DNA from 3 places in the Streptomonospora nanhaiensis genome. Region 1 is predicted to be linked to each of the others. Evidence: predicted binding sites of a transcription regulator. Region 1 holds the regulator's gene; each other region holds the start of a gene.
The links. The regulator HrcA, encoded in region 1, represses chaperone genes, less so after heat shock. The targets are predictions, from matches to a motif close to TTGGCACTCTCNNNNNGAGAGTGCCAA.
Positions count from the first base shown of each region.

Region 1 (2,263 bases):
ACCTCGCCCTCGCCGGCCAGCTGGATCTGGGTGCCGTCCTCGACCCCCGCCGGGATCTGCACCTTGCGGGTGACCTTCTCGCGCACGCGGCCCTCGCCGGCGCAGTCGGGGCAGGGGTCGGTGATGACGGTGCCCTGGCCCGAGCACTGCGGACAGGGCCGGGTGGTCATGACCTGGCCGAGGAACGACCGGGTGACCTGGGAGACCTCGCCGCGGCCCTGGCACATGTCGCAAATCTTGCGGTGGGTGCCCTTGGCCGTGCCCTCGCCCTGGCAGGTGGTGCACAGCACCGCCGTGGGGAAGGTGACGTCCTTGGTCACGCCGAACGCGGTCTCGGCGAGGTCGAGTTCGATGCGGACCTTGATGCTGCGCCCGCGCCGCACGCGGTCGCGCGCGCCCCGCCCGCCGCCGGCCTGGCCGCCGAAGAACGCGCTCATCAGGTCGTCGAAGGGGAAGCCCGCCGCGCCGAAGCCGCCCGGGCCGCCCGCACCGCCGCCGCCGGGGGCGAACGGGTCGGCGCCCATGTCGAACATGCGGCGCTTGTTCTCGTCGGAGAGGACCTCGTAGGCCTGGGTCACTTCCTTGAAGCGCTCCTGGGTGGCGGGGTCCGGGTTGACGTCGGGGTGCAGTTCGCGGGCGAGCCGCCGGTACGCCTTCTTGATCTCGTCCTTGGAGGCGTCGCGCCGCACGCCAAGGATCGCGTAGTAGTCTCTCGCCACTTACCGCCCCGCAAGTATCTGTCCGAGGTACCGAGCCACAGCGCGTACCGCTCCCATCGTTCCTGGGTAATCCATCCGGGTCGGACCCACCACACCGAGCTTGGCGAGCGGCTGGTCGCCGATGCCGTAGCCCGCCGACACGATCGATGTGGACTTGAAGCCCTCGTGCGAGTTCTCAGCGCCGATGCGCACCGTCAGCATGGGGGCGTCGCCCATCTCCCCCAGCAAACGGAGCAGGACGACGTTTTCTTCCAGGGCCTCCAGCACGTCGCGCAGGCTGGCCGAGAAGTCCATCGCGGCGAGGTTGGCCGTGCCCCCGAGGACGATCTTCTCGTCGTGGCGTTCGACCAGGCTCTCCAGCAGCACCGACAGCACGGCCGCCGCCAGCGGGCGGTCGTCGGGCGGGAGCTGGGCGGGGAGGTCCTCGACGGCCACGGGGACGTCGGTGAGCCACTTGCCGACCAGCGCCCGGTTGAGCATCTGGCGCAGGGTCTCGACCGCGTCGCCGCCGACGCGGTCGAGGCCGTCGATCACCCGCTGCTCCACCCGGCCGGTGTCGGTGATCAGCACCATCATCACACGCTGGGCCGCCAGCGGCACGAGTTCGACGTGCTGCACGGCGGAACGGGTGAGGGAGGGGTACTGGACCACGGCGACCTGCCGGGTGAGCTGCGCCAGCAGCCGCACCGTGCGGGCCACGATCTCGTCGAGGTCGACGGCGCCGCCGAGGAAGGTCTCGATGGCGCGGCGCTCGGCGCTCGACAGCGGCTTGACGGTGGACAGCCGGTCGACGAAGAGGCGGTAGCCCTTGTCGGTGGGCACCCGCCCGGCGCTGGTGTGCGGCTGGGTGATGTAGCCCTCCTCCTCCAGCGCCACCATGTCGTTGCGGATGGTCGCGGGAGAGACGCCAAGGGTATGGCGGTCGGCGAGGGCCTTGGAGCCCACGGGCTCCTTGGTCGCCACGTAGTCCTCGACGATGGCACGAAGCACCGCGAGCTTGCGGTCGTCAAGCACGCGCTCACCTCCTGGCACTCCATGGTCCTAAGTGCTAATTCTATGCCGTTGCGCAAGGTCGGCGCGGAACGGGCACCGCGAGGGCGGGCGCCCGGGCGCACCGCGCGACGCGCCCGGGCGCGGGAGCCGGGCCAGCGCAGCCCCTCTTTCCCCGCACACGGGGTCCTGACCAGGCCGGGGACCGGCGCGCGGCCCCGCCGCGTGCCGCGCGGCCGCGGCGCGGACCCGGGTGGGAACGCACCGCGCCGCTACAATCCCCGCCGTGCATACCGACTCGGGCAAGAGGTACGGCCGCGACGTCCTGGCCGGTGACTGGCGCCGGCCCCGCAAGGGCGCCGTGCGCGAGGTCCCCCTGGAGCACGGCCTGGTGCTGGAGTCCGCCGACGAGGGGTTCTGCGGCGCGGTGGTGGGCTGGGACAAGCGCACCGTCACGCTGGAGGACCGCAACGGCCGGCACCGGGTGTTCGACCTGGAGCCGGCGGCGTTCCTGGTCGACGGTACCCCCGTCACGGCGGTGCGGCCCGCGGCGG
Region 1 covers NZ_JACCFO010000001.1:1,942,703-1,944,965, forward strand. Annotated here, with positions in the region: gene dnaJ (molecular chaperone DnaJ) at 1-719, opposite strand, end outside; gene hrcA (heat-inducible transcriptional repressor HrcA) at 720-1,733, opposite strand; gene HNR12_RS08370 (DUF3097 family protein) at 1,996-2,263, shown strand, end outside.

Region 2 (2,263 bases), 1.5 Mb from region 1:
GTGCTTGCGCTCCTTCAGCTCGACCTCGGTGGCGGCGCCGGCCTTGATGACCGCCACACCGCCGGCCAGGCGGGCCAGGCGCTCCTGCAGCTTCTCGCGGTCGTAGTCGGAGTCGGTGCGCTCGATCTCGTTGCGGATCTCGTTGACCCGGCCGGAGATGGCGGTGGCGTCACCGGAGCCGTCCACGATGGTGGTCTCGTCCTTGGTGACGACCACCTTGCGGGCGCGGCCGAGCATGTCCAGCTCGGTGTTCTCCAGCTTCAGGCCCACCTCTTCGGTGATGACCTGGCCGCCGGTCAGGACGGCGATGTCCTCGAGCTGGGCCTTGCGGCGGTCGCCGAAGCCCGGGGCCTTGACGGCCACGGACTTGAAGGTGCCGCGGATCTTGTTCACGACGAGGGTCTGCAGCGCGCCGCCCTCGACGTCCTCGGCGATGACCACCAGCGGGCGGCCGGCCTGCAGGACCTTCTCGACGATCGGCAGGAACTCGTTGTTGTTGGAGATCTTGGAGTTCGCGATGAGGATGTAGGGGTCCTCAAGGACGGTCTCCATGCGCTCCAGGTCGGTGGCGAAGTAGGGCGAGATGTAGCCCTTGTCGAAGCGCATACCCTCGGCGAGCTCCAGCTCCAGCCCGAAGGTCTGGCCCTCCTCGACGGTGATGACGCCTTCCTTGCCGACCTTGTCCATGGCCTCGGCGATGGCCTCGCCGATCTGGACGTCGCCGGCGGAGATCGAGGCGGTGGAGGCGATCTGCTCCTTGGTCTCGACGTCCTTGGAGAGGTTCGCCAGCTCCTCGCTGATGCGGGTCACGGCGGCGTCGATGCCCCGCTTGAGGCCGACGGGGTTGGCGCCGGCGGCGACGTTGCGCAGGCCCTCGCGGACCAGGGCCTGGGCCAGCACGGTGGCGGTGGTGGTGCCGTCACCCGCGACGTCGTCGGTCTTCTTGGCGACCTCCTTGACGAGCTCGGCGCCGATCTTCTCCCACGGGTCCTCGAGCTCGATCTCCTTGGCGATGGAGACACCGTCGTTGGTGATGGTGGGGGCGCCCCACTTCTTCTCCAGAACGACGTTGCGGCCCTTGGGGCCGAGCGTGACCTTGACGGCGTCAGCGAGCTGGTTCATACCGCGCTCAAGGCCGCGACGGGCCTCTTCGTCGAACGCGATCAGTTTGGCTGCCATAGACTTCTTGTCCTCCCGGGACCGGGCTGATACGCGAAGTGGTACGAGCCGACGCCCGCGACGGACGACCGCTCCCGGGCCGGCAACCCCGCTGCCGTCGGGTGCGGTCTCATCGCCTCGAACCAGGATTAGCACTCGCGATCCATGAGTGCTAACGATCCCCTTTTTAGCACTCTCCCTAGGCGAGTGCAAACGCCTCGCGCGGTTTTCCCCAGCGGGCTACCCGCAGGTCAACCCGCCGGTCCCGCCCCGTTCGCCGCCCTTCCCCGCCCTGCTCACCGGACATGCCGCGGCCCGCGCCCGACCGCTGCCGAAAGCGGGGACGCGGGCCGGGAAACAGCGGTCAGCAGCCTCCGGCCACCGCCGGGATGATGGAGACCTGCGACCCGGACACCGTGGGGGTGTCCAGGCCCTGGGCGAAGCGGACGTCCTCGTCGCCGACGTAGACGTTGACGAACCGGCGGATCCTGCCGGAGTCGTCCACGATGCGCGCCCGGATGCCCGGGTAGTTGGCGTCGAGGTCGGCCAGGACCTCCTGGACGGTCTCGCCTTCGGCGGTGACCTCGGCGGCGTCCTTGGTGTAGGTGCGCAGGATGGTGGGGACGCGGACGCTGACGCTCATGGGGCGGTGTGCTCCTTGACTCTTTCGCTCGTGCGGTGTGGCGTGCGGCGTGCGGGGCCGCCGGCGGCCGGCGGCCGGCGGCTAGACCAGCCCGGCGGCCTTGAAGACGTCCAGCGACGGCTTGATGGTGGCGGTGACCCCGGCCTCGACCGCGTTGAGGGTCTTCAGGCCGTCGCCGGTGTTGAGCACCACGGTCTCGGCCTGGGGGTCCAGCGCGCCCTCGGCCAGCAGCTTGCGCAGCACGCCGGTGGTGACACCCCCGGCGGTCTCGGCGAACACGCCCTCGGTGCGGGCCAGCAGCGCGATGGAGTCGACCACCGCGGCGTCGTCCACGTGCGCCACCGCGCCGCCGGTGCGGCGGCAGATGTCGAGCACGTAGGGGCCGTCTGCCGGGTTGCCGATGGCCAGGGACTTGGCGATGGTGTCGGGCTTGACCGGCTGGATGACGTCGTGGCCGGCCTC
Region 2 covers NZ_JACCFO010000001.1:3,483,876-3,486,138, forward strand. Annotated here, with positions in the region: gene groL (chaperonin GroEL) at 1-1,179, opposite strand, end outside; gene HNR12_RS15115 (MoaD/ThiS family protein) at 1,523-1,801, opposite strand; gene thrC (threonine synthase) at 1,883-2,263, opposite strand, start outside.
Region 2: the regulator HrcA is predicted to act here: its motif matches at 1,346-1,372, upstream of groL (chaperonin GroEL).

Region 3 (2,263 bases), 2.4 Mb from region 1:
ACAGCGCGGTCTCCTTCAGGTCGCCGTCGACCGAGATCCACTCCGCCTCGGCGTCGGCGGGGATGGCCTCGTGGGGGATGCCCGGCGCGGCCTTGACGCACGAGACCGGCGCGCCGGCCGCCGCCGCCAGGACCGCCGACCACGGCGGGGAGTAGGCGGCGGGGTCGAAGACCCGGCCGCGCGCGTTGCGCCGCGCGGGGTCGCAGAAGACGGCGTCGAAGGCGCGGGTGTCGACGGCGGCGTCGCCCACGCGCGCCCGCGCGCGTTCGGCCAGGTCCAGTTCGGCGAGGTTGGCCGCCGCCACGGCCGCGGTCAGCGGGTCGGCGTCGACGCCCTCGACGCGCAGGCCGGCCTCCGCCATGGCGATCATGTCCGCGCCGATCCCGCAGCACAGGTCGGCCACGCGCGCGCCCGGCGGCAGCGCCGCGGCGAGCCGGCGGGCGCGGTAGGCCGCGACGGGCGACCTGGTGGCCTGCTCCAGGCCCTGGGGGGTGAAGTACATCCGCCCGGCGCGGGCGCCGAACTTCTCCCGGGCCCGGCCGCGCAGCCGCGCCTGGGTCAGCGCGGCGCCGGCCAGCGCGTCGGCGGGCACCGGGGGCGCGCCCTCGGCCGCGGCCTCGGCCGCCGCCTCCTCGGCCACCGCGCGCAGCGCCGTGGCGGCCTTCAGGGGGTCGGCGGCGACCTCGTCGGGATCGGCCGCCCGGAGGACCCGGCGACCCGCCGGAGAGAGCAGCGCGCGGAACACCGAGTCGGGCGTGGTTCGCCCGCTGGACACCGACATGTTCCCCCGTGACCTGTTGTTTGACGGGCACTATGGGCCCGGCTAATGTTCAGTACTGGCACTCTCAAGGGTAGAGTGCTAATCGCGACGAGGCCGGTCTGGCACCCGCGACGGCAGGCCGCCGTGCTCGCCCCTTTACCAAGCATGCCGTTTCGAATCCTCGAACCTGAAGGGGGAGGTCACAACCGTGTCGACCGCCACCAAGACTGTGCTTAAGCCGCTTGAGGACCGCGTTGTCGTCAAGACGCTTGAGGCCGAGCAGACCACCGCCTCCGGCCTCGTCATCCCCGACACCGCCAAGGAGAAGCCGCAGGAGGGCGAGGTCCTGGCGGTGGGTCCCGGCCGCTGGGACGAGGACGGCGAGAAGCGCATCCCGCTGGACGTCAAGGTCGGCGACATCGTGCTGTACAGCAAGTACGGCGGCACCGAGGTCAAGTACAACAACGAGGAGTACCTCGTCCTCTCCGCCCGCGACCTGCTCGCGGTCGTCGAGAAGTAGTTCTCCTCGGCCCGCGCGCGGTATCCGCGACGCCGACACCTCCCGCCCCGGCCGGCGCCCTGCCGGGCGGGGCGGTTTTCATGTCCGCCGTACCTGTACGGATTGAGGAAGACCCACATGCCCAAGATTCTGGAATTCCGGGACGACGCGCGGCGCGCCCTGGAGCGCGGCGTCGACCGCCTCGCGAACTCCGTCAAGGTGACGCTGGGCCCGCGCGGGCGCAACGTCGTCATCGACAAGAAGTTCGGCGCCCCCACGATCACCAACGACGGTGTGACCGTCGCGCGTGAGGTCGAGCTTGAGGACCCCTACGAGAACCTGGGCGCCCAGCTCGTCAAGGAGGTCGCCACCAAGACCAACGACGCGGCGGGCGACGGCACCACCACCGCCACCGTGCTCGCCCAGGCGCTGGTCCGCGAGGGCCTGCGCAGCGTGGCCTCCGGCGCCTCGCCGATGTCCCTGAAGAAGGGCATCGACGCCGCCGCCCAGAAGGTCGGCGAGATCCTGGTCGAGCGCGCCCGCGAGGTCGGCGAGCGCGCCGACATCGCCTACGTCGCCACCAACTCCGCCCAGGACTCCGCCATCGGCGACCTGATCGCCGAGGCGTTCGACAAGGTCGGCAAGGACGGCGTGATCACCGTCGAGGAGGCCCCCACCATGGGCCTGGACCTCGACTTCACCGAGGGCCTCCAGTTCGACAAGGGCTATGTCTCGCCCTACTTCGTCACCGACGGCGACCGCCAGGAGGCGGTGCTTGAGGACGCCCTCATCCTGATCAACCAGGGCAAGATCTCCTCGCTCAACGAGCTGCTGCCGCTGCTGGAGAAGGTCGTCCAGACCAAGAAGCCGCTGCTCATCATCGCCGAGGACATCGAGGGCGACGCGCTGGGCGCGCTGGTCCTCAACAAGATCCGCGGCGCGCTGAGCGTGGTCGCCGTCAAGGCCCCCGGCTTCGGCGAGCGCCGCAAGGCGATGCTGCAGGA
Region 3 covers NZ_JACCFO010000001.1:4,328,127-4,330,389, forward strand. Annotated here, with positions in the region: gene HNR12_RS19150 (class I SAM-dependent methyltransferase) at 1-775, opposite strand, end outside; gene groES (co-chaperone GroES) at 969-1,280, shown strand; gene groL (chaperonin GroEL) at 1,398-2,263, shown strand, end outside.
Region 3: the regulator HrcA is predicted to act here: its motif matches at 837-863, upstream of groES (co-chaperone GroES).